Regions from separate parts of the Labrys neptuniae genome, predicted to be linked through region 1. Evidence: predicted binding sites of a transcription regulator. Region 1 holds the regulator's gene; each other region holds the start of a gene.
What was found. Region 1 encodes PhoB, which activates phosphate uptake and scavenging genes when phosphate is short. Its sites were predicted from a motif close to TGTCATNNANCTGTCAT; they were not measured.
Positions count from the first base shown of each region.

Region 2: a site for PhoB is predicted at 3,018-3,034, ahead of ABXS05_RS00610 (RNA degradosome polyphosphate kinase). Genes of this name have one in related genera too.
Region 3: a site for PhoB is predicted at 2,075-2,091, ahead of ABXS05_RS05080 (alkaline phosphatase D family protein). Genes of this name have one in related genera too.

Region 1 is NZ_JBFNQD010000007.1:317,696-323,146, reverse strand. It holds gene ABXS05_RS21310 (RrF2 family transcriptional regulator) at 63-509, shown strand; gene ABXS05_RS21305 (aldo/keto reductase) at 592-1,542, shown strand; gene ABXS05_RS21300 (YciI family protein) at 1,628-1,984, shown strand; gene ABXS05_RS21295 (RNA polymerase sigma factor) at 1,981-3,243, shown strand; gene phoB (phosphate regulon transcriptional regulator PhoB) at 3,392-4,093, opposite strand; gene phoU (phosphate signaling complex protein PhoU) at 4,107-4,826, opposite strand; gene pstB (phosphate ABC transporter ATP-binding protein PstB) at 4,862-5,451, opposite strand, start outside.
Region 2 is NZ_JBFNQD010000001.1:132,040-137,490, reverse strand. It holds gene ABXS05_RS00615 (Ppx/GppA family phosphatase) at 1-672, opposite strand, end outside; gene ABXS05_RS00610 (RNA degradosome polyphosphate kinase) at 701-2,872, opposite strand; gene ABXS05_RS00605 (hypothetical protein) at 3,235-5,103, shown strand; gene ABXS05_RS00600 (P-loop NTPase family protein) at 5,138-5,451, opposite strand, start outside.
Region 3 is NZ_JBFNQD010000001.1:1,057,837-1,063,287, forward strand. It holds gene ABXS05_RS05070 (hypothetical protein) at 1-223, opposite strand, end outside; gene ABXS05_RS05075 (hypothetical protein) at 435-1,877, opposite strand; gene ABXS05_RS05080 (alkaline phosphatase D family protein) at 2,135-3,715, shown strand; gene ABXS05_RS05085 (malonate--CoA ligase) at 3,920-5,437, opposite strand; gene ABXS05_RS05090 (malonyl-CoA decarboxylase) at 5,448-5,451, opposite strand, start outside.

The DNA of each region.
Region 1 (5,451 bases):
CCATAATCCCTATATTCGTGATAGACAGGATGGACTTTGTCCTGCGTGGAGCGAATCGGGCAATGCTGACGAACAAGGGCAAATATGGTCTCAAGGCGCTGGCGCACCTCGCCAGCCTGCCGGCCGGCGAGACGGCGCAAAGCCAGGAAATCGCCGAAGCCAACCGCATTCCCAAGAAGTTTCTCGATGCGATCCTGGGCGAGTTGCGCGTGGCCGGCATCGTACGCTCCAAGAAAGGCAAGGGCGGCGGCTACATGCTGGCGCGCGAAGCCAGCCAGATCAGCGTCGGCAATGCCATCCGGGTTCTCGACGGCCCGCTCGCGCCGATCGCCTGCGCCAGCCACACCGCTTATCAGCCTTGCCTCGACTGCCCGGATGTTCCAGGTTGCACCGTACGCCTTTTGATGCGGCGTGTGCGGGACCTCTCTTCCAACCTGCTCGACAACATGTCGGTGGAAGAGATGCGTCAGGCAGGGGGCGGGGAACAAGAGCTGACCTATTCGATTTGAACTCCCTGCGGCCCTTGAGCCCGAACCGGCACGGCCAAGTGCCGGACGGGTCCATTTGTTGTCATGAATATGGAGAGCATTCATGGAAAAACGTGCGATTGGACGGTCGGATCTGTCGGTTGCTCCGCTTGGCCTGGGTGGCAATGTCTTTGGCTGGAGCGCGGATGAGAAAGCCTCCTTCGCCGTCCTCGATGCTTTCGTCGGGGGTGGTTTCAACCTGATCGACACTGCCGATGTCTATTCATCCTGGGTTCCCGGCAATCAGGGCGGCGAATCCGAGGTCATCATCGGCAAGTGGATGAAGGCTCGCGGCAATCGCGCCGACATCGTGCTCACCACCAAGGTCGGCTCGGAAATGGGGCCGGGCAAGAAGGGCCTGTCGCGCGACTACATCGTCCAGGCGGTGGAGGACTCGCTCAAGCGCCTGCAGACCGACTATATCGACCTCTATCTCTCCCATTGGGAGGATCCGGAGGTCGAACTCGAGGAAACGCTGGGCATCTATGCCGAGCTGGTCAAGGACGGCAAGGTGCGGGTGATCGGTAATTCCAATCATAGCGCCAATACCATGTTCAAGGCGCTGGCGATCAGCACCAAGGAGATGTGGCCGCGTTTCGAGAACCTGCAGACGCAATATAATCTCTATGATCGCTCCGGTTATGAGCGCGAGCTCGAGGCTTTCTGTCTCAAGAACGAGATTGGCGTGACCAGCTATTTCTCACTGGCCAAGGGCTTCCTGTCCGGCAAATATCGCAGCGAAGCCGATTTCGCCAAGAGCAATGCGCGTGGCGGCGACATGGGCACCTACCTCAACGAGCGTGGCCTGCGCATCCTCGCCGCCCTGGACGCGGTGGCCGAGGCCAAGAACGCCACGCCCGCCCAAGTCGCCATTGCCTGGCTGATTGCAAGGCCCGGTATCGTCGCTCCGATCGCCAGCGCCACCAGCGTCGAGCAGCTCTCCGACCTGATCAAGGCGACCGAGCTCAATCTTGGTTCGGCCGAGATCGAGCAGCTCACCAAGGCGAGCGCATAATTTTCCTGTCGCTGTCGAAAGCGAACGGGATGGCGCGTCATTGTCATGCCGGCGCATCATGCGCCGGCGGAGACAGGAGGAACCCATGCAGTTCGCAATTCTGATCTACAGCAGCGAAGAAGCCATGCTGAAGGCGGATCCCGCCAACAAGCAGCAGATCCTAGCGGCCTATCAGGCCTATACGCAGGCGCTCCAGTCGGCCGGTGCCCTCGGCCCCTGGAGCCGCCTGCGCCCGACGGCTTCGGCCACCACCGTGCGCATCGCCGACGGCAAGACCCAGGTGCTCAACGGGCCCTTCGCCGACACACGCGAGCAGCTCGGCGGCTTCTATATCATCGACGTGCCGGACCTGGATGCCGCGATCGGCTGGGCGGCGCGCTGCCCGAGCGCCGCCATCGGGACCATCGAGGTCCGGCCGATATGGGACCCGAAGGACTATTGAGCGAACGGCCCGAGCCGGTGTCTTCAGCCCCCGCAGCCGAGCTTGCCGAAATCGTGGCGCGACGCAGCTATGGCCGGCTCGTCGCTCTTCTCGCGGCGCGCTCGGGCGACATTGCGGGGGCCGAGGATGCCCTGGCCGACGCCTTTGCTGCGGCCATGGAACATTGGCCGGCGGGCGGCGTGCCCGTCAATCCCGAAGCCTGGCTGCTGACCGCGGCCCGGCGCCGCCAGATCGATGCGGCCCGCCGCGCCAGGCTGCGCGGCGAAAAGGCGGACGAGGTCAGCCGCCATGTCGAGGCCCTCGCCTCGGGGCAGGGCGAGCGGCATGCCGTGCCCGATGAGCGCCTGCGCCTGATGTTCGCCTGCGCCCATCCCTCCCTCGATGCCACCGTACGTGCTCCCCTGATCCTGCAGGTGATATTGGGGTTCGATGCCGGCGCGATCGCCAGCGCCTTCCTGGTCTCGCCCGTGGCGATGAGCCAGAGGCTGGTGCGGGCCAAGGCTAAGATCAAGCAAGCCGGCATCCCTTTCCGCATCCCGGAGCCCGACGAGTTGCCCGGCCGTCTCGACGCGGTGCTGGAGGCCGTTTATGCCGTCTATGCCGAAGGCTGGGCCGATCCGGAAGGGGCTCATGCCCGCGAGCGCAATCTGTCGACGGAGGGGATCTGGCTCGGCCGGCTGCTGGCCTCGCTCCTGCCCGGCGAGCCCGAAGTGCTCGGACTGCTGGCCCTGATGCTGCACGCCGAAGCGCGGCGGGCGGCGCGCCGCGGCCAGGATGGCGATTATATTCCGCTGGAGCAGCAGGACACCGCGCTCTGGGATGCGGGGCTGATCGAGGAGGCCGAGGCCTTGCTTGCCCGGGCCGGCCAGGTGCGCCAGATCGGCCGCTATCAGCTGGAAGCCGCGCTGCAATCGGCCCATGCCCATCGACGCATCTGCGCGACGACGGACTGGGCCGCGATCGTCACATTGTATGAAGCCTTGGTTCTGCTGACAGCTTCTCCAGTGGCCGCCATCAACCGGGCCGTGGCGCTCGCCCGCCTCATGGGGCCGCAGGCTGGTCTGGCTGCACTTGACGAGGTCGCCGGTGACGGACGCATCGTCGATTACCAGCCCTATTGGGCCGCGCGTGCGGACTTGCTGGTGCGGGCCGCCAGACCGGAGGAGGCCCGCAATGCCTATTTGCGGGCGATCGGCCTGGAGAGCGATCCGGCCATCCGCCGCTATCTGCAGGCACGCCTGGCGGATTTGGCAGCGTGACTGCGCAGCGAGGGAGGAGGGCGGATATCGTCGCCCACTCTTGCTCTCTACGTCGCGCAACCCCTAACCCTCTCCCCGTAGGAGCGTGGTGAGGGCGCAACGCAGCCTTGGCGAAGCGGAGCGAGCGGGCAATGCCCGCGAAACGCGCTCAGGATTGCTTGGCGAAGGTCTCGTCGAAGGAATAGCCGGCACCGCGCACGGTGCGGATCGGATCGATCTCGCGCGTGCGGTTCATCGCCTTGCGCAGGCGGCCGACATGCACGTCGACCGTGCGCTCGTCGATATAGACGTCGCGGCCCCAGACGCTGTCGAGCAACTGCTCGCGCGCGAAGACGCGTCCCGGTGCCTGCATCAGGAATTCGAGCAGGCGGAATTCGGTCGGGCCGAGGCGGATCTCGCGATTGCCGCGATGGACGCGCTTGGTCTCGCGGTCGAGAGAGATGTCGCCGGCCTTGAGCAGGGAGGCGACGTGATCGGGCTTGGCCCGGCGCAGCAGGGCACGCACGCGGGCCGAGAGCTCGGGCACGGAGAAGGGCTTGACGACATAGTCGTCGGCGCCGGTGGCCAGACCCCGCACGCGTTCGGTTTCCTCGCCGCGCGCCGTGAGCATGATCACCGGCAGGCGCTCGGTTTCCGGCCGCATGCGAATGCGCCGGCACAATTCGATGCCGGACAGGCCCGGCAACATCCAGTCGAGCAGAACCAGGTCCGGCACGCTTTCGCGCAAGCGGATCTCGGCGTCGTCTCCGCGTGCGACACTATCCACCTCATAGCCTTCGGCTTCGAGATTGTAGCGCAGCAGCAGGGTCAGCGCTTCTTCGTCCTCGACGATCAGAACCTTGGGAGGCATGGCCTATCCCTTGTTATTTAGCCGGCACAGGAAGGTCGACGAGATCGGTGCTGTTGTCCGCCTTGGGCCGCTCTCCGGCCGGCGATTCACCGGTCACGAGATAGTGGACCGTCTCGGCGATGTTGGTGGCGTGGTCACCGATGCGCTCGATGTTCTTGGCGCAGAACAGCAGATGGGTGCAGAAGCCGATATTGCGCGGATCTTCCATCATGTAGGTCAGCAATTCGCGGAACAGCGAGGTATACATCGCATCGATCTCGCCGTCCGAGCGCCAGACCGAGAGGGCTTCCTCGACATTGCGCTGGGCGAAGGCGTCGAGCACCTGCTTGAGCTGCTCGAGTACCAGGTCGGCCATGTGGTCGAAACCGCCGAAGAGCTGGGCCGGCTGGGCGTGACTGTGGATGGCCACCACGCGCTTGGCGACATTCTTGCCGAGGTCGCCGATCCGCTCGAGGTCATTGGCCACCCGCAGGGCCGAGACGATCTCGCGCAGGTCGAGGGCCAGCGGCTGGCGCTTGGCGATGATCAGGATGGCCCTGTCCTCGACCTGGCGCTGCAGCTTGTCGATCGCGGCGTCGAGATCGATCACCGCCTTGGCGCGCTGGGTGTCGCGCTTGAGCAGGGCTTCGACGCTGTCGGCTACGCTCTTCTCGGCATAGCCACCCATTTCGGCGATCATGTTGCGCAGCTCGCGCAGTTCCTGGTCGAAGGATGTAACGATATGGTCGGACATGCCGCCTCCAAATGAATTCGACGCTGGCCGAGGGATCAGCCGAAGCGGCCGGTGATGTAATCCTGCGTACGGCTGTCGTTCGGGGTGGTGAACATCTTGTTGGTCTGGCCGACTTCGATGAGGTCGCCCAGATAGAAGAAGGCCGTCACATCCGCGCAGCGCGCCGCCTGCTGCATATTGTGCGTGACGATGACGATGGTGAAGTCCCGCTTCAATTCGTCGATCAATTCCTCGATCTTGGCGGTCGAGATCGGATCGAGCGCGGAGGTCGGCTCGTCCAGCAGGACGACTTCGGGCTTCACCGCGATGGTGCGGGCGATGCACAGGCGCTGCTGCTGGCCGCCGGACATGCCTAGGGCTGAAGCGTGCAGGCGGTCCTTGACCTCGTTCCACAAGGCGGCCTTGGTCAGGCACCATTCGACACGCTGGTCCATCTCCGCCTTGGAGATGGATTCATGCAGCCGCACGCCGAAGGCGATGTTGTCGTAGATCGACATCGGGAAGGGCGTGGGCTTCTGGAACACCATGCCGATGCGGGCGCGCAGCACCGCCGGGTCGATCTCCTTGCCGATGACGTTCTGGCCGTCGAGCAGCACGCGGCCCTTGGCGGTCTGCCCCGGATAGA
Region 2 (5,451 bases), on a different contig from region 1:
GGCAAGCGAACGCCAGGTACCGCCGACCGCATAGAAGGTGCGGTCCTTCAGATGTTTCAGCGGATCCGCCTTGGCGAGCTTTTCCTGGGCGATCTTCGACGCCTTGCGCACCGACTGGCCGGACGTATCCTGCAAGGCAAGCCCGCCGAGCGGTGTCGTCATGCCCGCTCCGGCGCGATGGCCGTGCACCTCGATCAGTTCGAGCGAACCACCACCCATATCGCCGACCACGCCGTCCGGCATATGGAACCCCGAGATCACGCCATAGGCCGACAGGCGCGCTTCCCGCTTGCCCGACAGGACCTCGATCTCCGAGCGGCAGATCGCCGTGGCGCGGGCGATGAACTCCTCGCCGTCCTCGGCATCGCGCGCCGCCGCCGTCGCCAGGACGTAGAGGTCCTTCACGCCCATGGTGTCGCATAGGGCGCGGAAGCGGATGAGCGCCGCATAGGCCTTGGCGACGGCTGCGGGATCGAGGCGCTTGGTGGTCATCACGCCACGGCCGAGGCCGCACAGCACCTTCTCGTTGAAGACGGCCGTCGGCGCGCGCGTCAGCCCCTCATAGACCACCAGACGAACCGAGTTCGAGCCAATGTCGATCGTCGCGATCGGCGGTCCCTGGCAGATGCGCCCCTGCGCGAAACCGGGCTGTCCCGGGCTCGGCCCCGCCAGGTCGGCGGCCTGGACATGGGGCAGCGTGTCAGCGTCTGCGGCTGAGGAGCGTTCGGGGAGAGTTGTGTTCAAGAGATTTGCCTCGTCCCGATAGGCTGGGATTGGTCATGAAATATTTGTGGGCGTTGAAGGGCTCTTCGTCGGGCTGCGGGACTATGCGTTCCGCAGTTCCGTCGGGCAAGATGCTCCAGCTCTGTTGATTGTCGATAAGATTGGCGATCATGATCTGATCGAGCACCTGCTCGTGCACCGTCGGGTTGAGGATGGGGCAGAGCGCTTCGACGCGGCGGTCGAGATTGCGTTCCATCAGATCGGCCGAGGAGATGTAGACGGCCGCCTTCTGGTGCGGCAGGCCATGGCCATTGCCGAACGCATAGATGCGGCCATGCTCGAGGAAGCGGCCAACGATCGACTTGACGCGGATGTTCTCCGACAGGCCGGGAACGCCCGGCCTGAGGCAGCAGATGCCGCGCACCACCAGATCGACCTGCACACCCGCCTGGCTTGCTGCATAGAGCGCATCGATGATCATGGTGTCGACCAGCGAGTTGCATTTGCACCAGATAGCGCCCGGCCGGCCAGCCTTGGCGTGCTCGATCTCGGCATTGATGTGGTCGAGGATGCGCTGCTTGAGCGAGACGGGCGAAACCGCCATGCGCTCCAGCGCCGCCGGCTCGGCATAGCCTGTGATGAAGTTGAAGATGCGCGAGACGTCGCGCGCGATCACAGGATCGGCGGTGAAGAAGGACAGATCCGTGTAGATCCGCGCGGTGATGGGATGGTAGTTGCCGGTGCCGACATGGCAATAGGAAACGAGCTGGCCCATCTCGCGCCGCACCACCAGCGAGAGCTTGGCGTGGGTCTTCAGCTCGATGAAGCCGAATACCACCTGCACGCCGGCGCGTTCGAGATCGCGGGCCCAGCGTATGTTGGCTTCCTCGTCGAAGCGTGCCTTCAGTTCCACCAGCGCCGTGACCGATTTTCCGGCCTCGGCGGCCTCGGCCAACGCCTTGACGATCGGACTGTTGGAGGAGGTTCTGTACAGCGTCTGCTTGATGGCGACCACGTTCGGGTCGCGCGCTGCCTGGTTGAGGAACTGCACCACGACATCGAAAGATTCGTAGGGGTGGTGCACCAGGATGTCCTTCTGCCGGATGGCGGCGAAGGCATCGGCCCCGTGATCGCGGATACGCTCAGGCGAGCGCGGCGAATAGGGCTTGAATTTGAGGTCCGGACGATCGAGCCCGACGAGTTGCGACAATTCGTTGAGGGCGAGCATGCCCTCGACGCGAAATACCGCGTCGTCGGCGACGTCGAGTTCCTCTGTCACGAATTGGCGGATGCTGTCGGGCATGCCGGCCTCGATCTCGAGGCGGATCACCACGCCGCGCCGGCGCTGCTTGAGCGCCGTCTCGAACAGCAGCACCAGGTCTTCCGCCTCTTCCTCGACTTCGAGATCGGAATCGCGGATGACCCGGAAGGAGCCCTGCCCCTTCACGGTATAGCCGGGGAACAGTTTGGCGATGAACAGCACCGCCAGATTTTCCAGCGTGATGTAGCGGGCCGCCCCGGTTTCGGCGAAGTCCGGCAGGCGGATGAAGCGCTCGACCTTGTGGGGCGCACGGATCAGGGCGTTCAGCATGCGCCCGTCGCTCATGCGCTTGAGCTGCAGGGCGATGGTGAAGCCGAGATTGGGAATGAACGGGAACGGGTGGGCCGGATCGACGGCGAGCGGGGTGAGGATCGGGAAGATGTAGCTGAGGAAATAATCGTCCAGCCACGCGCGTTCGGCCTTGGAAAGGTCGCGCGGCTCGGTGATCACGATGCCCTCGAGCAGCAGGTCGTCGCGCAATTCGGTCCAGCGTTTCTGCTGGTCGGTGGCGAGCTTGGACACGGCCTCGCCGATCTTGACGAGCTGTTCGGCCGGCGACAGGCCGTCGGGACTGCGCGCCGTGACGTCTTCGCGCACCTGGCCGATCAGGCCGGCGACGCGCACCATGAAGAACTCGTCGAGATTGCTGGCCGAGATCGACAGGAATCGCAACTGCTCGAGCAGGGGATGGCTCTTGTTGGACGCCTCTTCCAGCACGCGGCGATTGAATTGCAGCCAGGAAATCTCGCGATTGATGAAGCGATCCGGGCTGACGCGCAGCGCGATCGAGTCTTGAGAGGGAGCCACGTCACGTGCCGCCTCCCGCATCTCATCGCCTTGCATCGCGCTCTCCACCGTCTGTGCCGTGCTGGTCATGGTCGTCAATGCCGCTCGCTATGTCCCGGGCTGCCGTTCCCCATCCCGCCGGTCGGAATCGCCGTCCGCCATGGGGAAGCCTGCTTAGGCCGCCTATATGACAATGCTGTCACATAAAATGGCCGCGCTGGGGAAAATTCGCAAAACTTCGCCCCGTCGCCTGTGGAACCGTCGCTGGCTGCTCAATGAACTGGACCCGGGCGGACAGCATGAGGCATCTTCCGTGCGGCCATCGAGCCTCTCATTCCAAACGGACGAAGCGATCCGTCCGCCCCAGGAGCAAATCCGGCATGTCCAGGCCCGCAGTTGTTCCCATGATGATCCTGGCCGGCTTGCTCTCCCGACCGACGCATGTCGTAGCCCAGATCGATGCCTCCGCGACGCTTCAGACCGGTCGATCCAGCACTTCCGAATGTGTCTCGGTGCAAGATTCCAGCAATCCGGGTGGAAATGGTGGCTCCCTCATCGGTTGCATCAATCCGACGACGGGTGCTTTCGAGCTTCCGTCCAATCTGCGCAACCAAGGTGATATCGACGAGCGCGTCCTCCGATCTTATGGTTTTCGCGGTGACGGAGAGAGCCATCCCCTATCCAGCATCACCACTCTCAACGGCCGCAACACCGCAGGCTGGTCCCTGGTGCAATGGCAGGTGATACTCCCGGCCGCACGCGCCCTTTCCGACGAGATCGACGGCGTCGTCATCAATACGCTGATTCAGACGAAAACCAGCGCCCTGAAGTTTCGCCTAGGACCTCTGACCGCCCGTTTCTCCACGCCGATCATCTCTGCTTGCGGCCAGAGCATTCGCTTCGAGGGGGCCGGACCGGAACTCACCGTATTTCGCTTCGGCGCCAGCAATGGCTGGGATCACTGCCGGACGGGGCCCCCGAAGGGCGACAAGCTGGAGCTGCACGGCATCAAGTTCCAGTCCAGCGACACCGCCTCCACGAGCACCATTGGAATTAACGCCAGGTTTACGCCCCGCGTCAACGGGACCTATTCCAACTTCGCTCTCGAGAATTTCAACACCGGCATGGTCCTGGTCAACTCGGCAGGTACCATGATCGAGGGCGGTATGATCACTGCCGGACCATCGCGCAAAGGTCTGGCCAACACAGGAACCGGTATCTGGTTTCGCGGGACGAACACCTTCGTCAATCGTATCCAGAACACGCTGACGCAATATTACCGGATCGGCTATCGCTTTCAGTCGACCAATCCCCCGAAGATGCTGGGGCTCGAGGATCAAAGCCTGATCAATTCGGCCGCCGGGGAAGTCGGCACCTGCATTCAGATCGATTCCGACTACAAGGGCTACTCTCCCCTCCAATATGTGGCGGACAATTTCTCCTGCGACGCCTATGAGGGCCATGTCGATGCAAGACAGGTCTCTCATCTGTCCATAAAAGGTGGCAATTGGCTGATCCACCCGGCCACGGGATCCTGGACACCAGCCGGCAAGAACTTCTTCAACTTTTGCAGGGCCTCCACGGTACGCCTCGAAGGAGCCTGGATTTCCAACAATGCCCAACCCCTCGAGGTTCGCTCCCTTATCAACGTCACCGCTGCCTCCTGCGGCATTCCGAATGGAGCCGGCGCATCGGATGTGCAAATCCGCAACAACAAGATCGAATATCGGGGCTTGAAGACCTCGACCGCCCTGATCGTCAAGGACCCTAGCACCAGCGGGGTGGTGGTCGCCGGCAACCTCTTCACCGAGTTCTTCAAGCCCGGACCACCGCCCCCCAATGCATTCTCGTGGGCCGGTTCGGACGCCCAATCGGCCCTTTATCAAGGCCTCGCCGGCGAACTCGTGCAGACATCGCCGCCATCAGTCGACATGACCAACGGAGCTGTCCGGGACATCGGCACATTCTCCCTCGCGCCGGGTGTCTGGAGTTGCCACGCCCAGCTCCAGCTCCTGCCGGCCGGTGGGGCGAAGGTTCGAACTTTCCAGGGGGCCTTCAGTACACAATCCACCGCGATGCCGGTTGCACCTGGACAAGGCATGTTCATGGAAACCGGCGAATGGTCGGGCGGGGAGATCCGGGGTATCGGTCCGTTCGTGTTCGACTTCACCACGAAAACGCAGAGTTCCGCTGTCCATATCGTCGGAGCTGCGTCTTTCGCCGGCGGCCAGCTCCAGATGAACACCGTCGGCCAGTGCGTCCGTCTGCGATAGAGCTCGCACCATTACGGGCCGATCGCGATCGACCTCATTCCTCGTCGAATGGCGACGCCAGCACTTCCTTCAGAAGTTCGGCCGCGAGTGCCCGCGTGATCCGGCGGCCGCGTGACAGGCCTTCGCGATCGAGCACGGCAACCACCTGGCGTGCTGCGGCGAAGGAGCGCTCGATGCGTCGGACGAGGAAGTCGACGAGGCTGGAATCGACGATGAGCTGCCGGTCGAGGAAGAGCTTCACCAGCAGCATGCGGAAGAGATCGTCGTCCGGCGTGGCGATGGTCAGGGCCGTCATGGCCCGCAGGCGCGAGATGAGGTCGGGAAGCACAAGACCCCAGCGCTCGGGGG
Region 3 (5,451 bases), on a different contig from region 1:
TGAGATCATAGCTCTCGAAATTGGGTTTGACCGTGACGATACCCTTCTCGAACACTTTCGGGCCGAGATAGCGGGCGATCTCGTCGCGGATCGCCTTGGCGCCTTGCTCGGTGGCGGGTTCGGCCAGGGCCTGTGAGGAGGCCTGCGCGACAAGCGCCACGCTGGCCAGAATGACCCGGCGCCGAACACCGTATTTACGCTCAGATTTCTTCAGGAAAATCATAAAATACCCGGTCTGCCATGTGAAAGATTTCGTCCCCTGGAGCAAAGCCATTTGGACGGAAACTCTACTTTGCTCCAGCTCTCTGGTTCGGCGTGTCTTTGCGATTCTTGACGTTTCCGCCAAATCTCCCAACGCTTTGTGCCACAGGTGAAAGCGTGCTGCCTGTGAAATTTTGCTGCAAGCTATGTGTTTGAATCACCAGACAGCGTTGCTACTGGCGCGTCCCGGGCCCAAAGGACTGGCCGTTCACCGTGATCTTGCTCATCTGCCTCTCGAACTCGACATTCCAGATCAACCGGCCATCGGACCCCGTCTTTGCCAGGCCCTTGAGGAAGGCGCCCCCCAATGCAGCGCGCCGGGACATGGGATCGGAAACAGCCGCCTTGGCGAGAACTGCGTCTATGGCATCGACACCCGCAGCCGAAATGATAGCCTTCCCTCCTTGCGAGGGGAATATCGACGTCATCCCCTGCCCCTTGATGTCGTAGCCCGAGGCCGTTGCCGTCGCATCAAATGCGAGTGTCGCCCGATTATTGCTGAAGACACGCAACAAAAGAGCATGCATTTCCCCTGGCACCGGCGAGCCGCCCCTGGTAGCCACCTCGATCGCGCCATCGACAAGGCTTTCCAGATCGAGATCTTTCAACCTGGTATCGAGCGTGATCTTCTCCGGCACCAGGATGGCGGCCCAACTGGGTAGCACGGTTCCGGGTACCTGCATGCCGGAAACACTTAAGGTCCCATCCAGGTCGGTATGCTCGACCAGGCCCTCATTCTTCATGGCTGCGTCGATGACGGCGAACTTGATCGGCCCACGAGGCGTGCCCCAACTCAGATTCTCATAGTGCGACTTCAGCGAGGCATTGCTCCAAAGCGGCATGACGCCCTTGGCGAGCGCCTCAATCTCCGCGCGCGTTGCAGTGCCAGGCCCGCGGAGAAACCGATCGGATAGAAAAGCAAAGGCTGTCGTCAATCCAGTCTTCCTCAGGCCCGAAACGGAAAAATCGTGACGAATTCCGTCGACTTTGGTGGTCATCTCCGGTTTCGGCAGCGACGTCGGCAAGGCATCGCCAATCCTGGCGCCGAAGGTTTCGACAAAACTCGATACCTCATAGGATATCCGGCCATCGATGTTGCCGTCCGCCACCGCCGTGCCGGCCAACTTGAGACTGATGAGCCCTGTCTTGCCCTCCCCTCCAAAGACACCGACGGAGTTGGAGGCGGTGCTGCTTTCGCATTGAAGATTGCCCTCCGAAACCAGGAAGGCATCCAGATCGAGCAAGCCTTCACCGGAACAGTTCACCAAGCGACGCGATCCTTCTTCGCTGAAAAACAAGGCTGGGTTCCTGCAAGTCAGCTCGAGTGTGGATTTGGGAAGTTCGAAGGCAAAGCGTCGCTCTCCCTTCGGCGTGAGCCGGAGGGTGAAAGGCTTCAGGCTGAATGTCATCCCATCGCCGGGCAGGCCGAGCTTGGCACTACCGATGTCGAGTGCGAGATCGTAGCCCTCGCCATCGGGTTTCACGCTGATGACGCCCTTGTCGATCCAGACCTTGCCGAGATTGCGGCCCAAGGCGTCGGTGATCTCCCTGGCACCGCCATCTGTCGCAGGCCCGGCGACGGCCGGCTTCCCCGGCAAACCGATGGCCAGCATCATACCGGCTAGCAGGGTCGCTCTAACGGTCTTGTGCCAAACGCCGAAACAGCTCGAAGCAACCATCGATTCCCCGATTCACTGGACGAATGCCGACCTTTCCTATGCCACATCACCGACCGCCTGACTCATGAATCCGTCTGGTGAAAGCGTGGGAACGTTCGATGCCGACAACCCTCTTTATAATTCCTCCAACCATTTGACATGCCACTGTCATGTCGATGGCCAAGAAGGAGCGCATTTCAAGCTGGAGAGTCGCCATGCGCTTCATCGAAAGACCTCTGTCCCGCCGCCGCTTCCTTACCGCAACAGCCGCAACCGGCCTGCTCGGGGCCACGGGCACGTTCGCCATGCCGGGCCTGTCCCGCGCCGCCGACCGCCCCGAAGTTACGGCCGGCCTGCAGTCGGGCGACGTCGCCGGCGACAGGGCGGTGCTGTGGTCGCGCACGGACCGCCCGGCCAATGCGATCTTCGAATGGTCGACGACCGAGAGCTTCAAGACGGTGAACCGGCTGCCGACGGTGACCGCCTCGCCCGAGACCGACTACACCGTGAAGATCCTGGCCGAAGGCTTGCCGGCCGATCAGGAGATCTTCTACCGCGTGCGCTTCCAGGATCTCGCCCATACCAGCGTCGAGAGCGAAGTGGTCACTGGGCACCTGCGTTCGGCCCCGGCCGGACTGCGTGACGTCTCCTTCGTCTGGTCCGGCGACACGGCCGGCCAGGGCTGGGGCATCGATGCCGACCGCGGCGGCATGAAGATCTATTCGGCCATGCTCAAGCACAATCCGGATTTCTTCATCCATTCGGGCGACAACATCTATGCTGACGGCGTGATCAAGCCCGAGGTGAAGCTGCCGGACGGCACCGTCTGGAAGAACATCGTCACGCCGGAAAAGTCCAAGGTCGCCGAGACTCTCGACGAATATCGCGGACAGTACAAATACAACCTCATGGACAAGAACTTCCGCGCTCTCTACCAGCAGGTTCCGGTCATCACCCAGTGGGACGACCATGAGGTGACCAACAACTGGTCGTCCTCCAAGGACCTGCTCAGCGACGATCGCTACAAGGAAAAGTCGATTGCGGCCCTGGCGGCGCGCGCCGCACAGGCCTTCCACGAATATATGCCGATCGCCACCACGCTGGCCGAGCCGCGCCGGGTCTATCGCAAGATCCCATACGGCCCGCTGCTCGACGTCTTCATGCTCGACATGCGTACCTATCGCGGCCCGAACGGCGCCAATCTGCAGACCACCGAAGGCGGGGAAGCGGCCTTCCTCGGCGCCGAGCAGCTTGCTTGGCTCAAGCGTGAGCTCGCCAACTCCAAGGCGACCTGGAAGGTGATCGCCGCCGACATGCCGCTGGCTCTGGTGGTGTGGGACAAGGCCGAACAGAAGAAGGGCTTCGAGGCCGTCTCGAACAACGACAATGGCAAGCCGCTCGGCCGCGAGCTCGAATTCGCCGATCTCCTGCGCTTCATCAGGGCGGCCGGCGTCAAGAACACGGTGTGGCTGACGGCCGACGTCCACTACACCGCCGCCCATTACTACAACCCGGACAAGGCGGCGTTCCAGGATTTCGACCCCTTCTGGGAATTCGTCTCCGGTCCGCTCCATTCGGGCACGTTCGGCCCCAACGACCTCGACATGACCTTCGGGCCCGAGCTCAAATATGTGAAGGCACCGGAAGGCGGCCAGCAGAACCTGTCGCCCGCGGCCGGCCTGCAATTCTTCGGCCATGTCGCCATCGCCGCCGACACGCGGGTGATGACCGTCACCCTGCGCGACGCCGCCGATGCGGCATTGTGGTCGACGCAGCTCGAGCCGAAGCTGGGTTGAGGCCGAAAACCTTCTCCCCTTGCGGGAGAAGGTGCCGTAGCGTGGTCCCATAAGGACCACGCGTTCAAGTAAAGAACGTGGGGGCGGATGAGGGGTGTTGGCGCATGTCTTGGAAGGTCATGCTTCTCCCCTCATTCCCCTGCCGGGACCTCTAGTCAACTCAAGAGAGTTGACGATACCCGCAGGGGGAGAAGGCCACCATACTCATCCCCGCACGTAAAGATCCTTGTAGGTCGTCTGCAGCACGTTCTTCTGGACCTTGCCCATGGTGTTACGCGGCAACTCGTCGACGAAGAGCACGCGCTTGGGCTGCTTGAACTTGGCAAGGCGCCCCTCCAGGGTCTGGAGGATCGTCCGCTCCTCCACCGTGGCGCCGGGCTTGCGCACCACGACCGCCGTCACCCCCTCGCCGAAATCGGCATGCGGCACGCCGATGACGGCGCTTTCGAACACGCCGGGAATGCCGTCGATCTCCGTCTCCACTTCCTTGGGATAGACGTTGTAGCCACCTGTAATCACCAGATCCTTGCCGCGCCCGACAATATGGACATAACCATCGGCGTCGATCTTGCCGAGATCGCCGGTGATGAAGAAACCATCCGGCCGAAACTCGGACCTGGTCTTTTCCGGCATGCGCCAATAGCCCTTGAACACATTGGGGCCCTTCACCTCGATCATGCCGATCTCGCCCTGCGGCAAGGCCTCGCCCGTCTCGGGCTTCACGATGCGCAGGGAGATACCCGGCAAGGGCATGCCGACGGCGCCGGCCACGCGCGCGCCGTCATAGGGGTTGGAGGTGATCATGTTGGTTTCGGTCATGCCGTAACGCTCGAGAATGGCATGGCCCGTACGCGCTCTCCATTGCTCATGAGTCTCCGACAGCAAGGGAGCCGATCCCGACACGAACAGCCGCATATGGGCGGTCGCATCGGGCGTGAGGCCCTCCTGCTGCAGGAGGCGCACATAGAAGGTCGGCACGCCCATCATGGAGGTGGCCTTGGCCAGGTGGTGCAGCACTTCCGCCGCATCGAAGCGCGGCAGGAAGATCAGCGACGAGCCCGCCATCAAGGTGGTGTTGATGGCCACGAACAGGCCATGCGTATGAAAGATCGGCAAAGCGTGCAGCAGCACGTCGGCCTGGCTGAAACGCCAATAGTCGGCCAGGGTGACGGCGTTGGACGCCAAGTTTCCATACGTCAACATCGCGCCCTTGGAGCGCCCCGTGGTGCCGGAGGTATAGAGCAGCGCCGCCAGGTCGTCCTCGCCGCGCGCGACGTCGTCGAAACTTTCCGCTGCGCCTTTCGCCGCCTCGGCGAGCGACCCGTCGTCATGGCTTCCCAACGTCGCGACGGCGGCACCGAGCCGGGTGCCGATCTCGCCGAGTTCGCCCGCCTTTTCCGGTGCGCAGACCAGCAGGCGCGGTTCGGCATCGCCGACGAAATAGTCGAGCTCGGCCTTGGTATAGGCGGTGTTGAGAGGCACGAACACCGCACCGGCCCGCACACAGGCAAGATAGAGAAACACCGCCTGCGGGCTCTTCTCGACCTGGACGACCACGCGATCGCCAGTCTCGACCCCATAGCCGCGCAGAGCGTTGGCATAGCGACCCGACCAGGCGAGCACGGCGCCATAGTCGAAGCCGCTGCCGTCGGCGAGGGTCAGGAAGGGTTTCCCCGGTTCCGGCATCCGGGAACGGATCAGGGTGAAGAGATGGTTCGACACGCAAATTTCCTCAG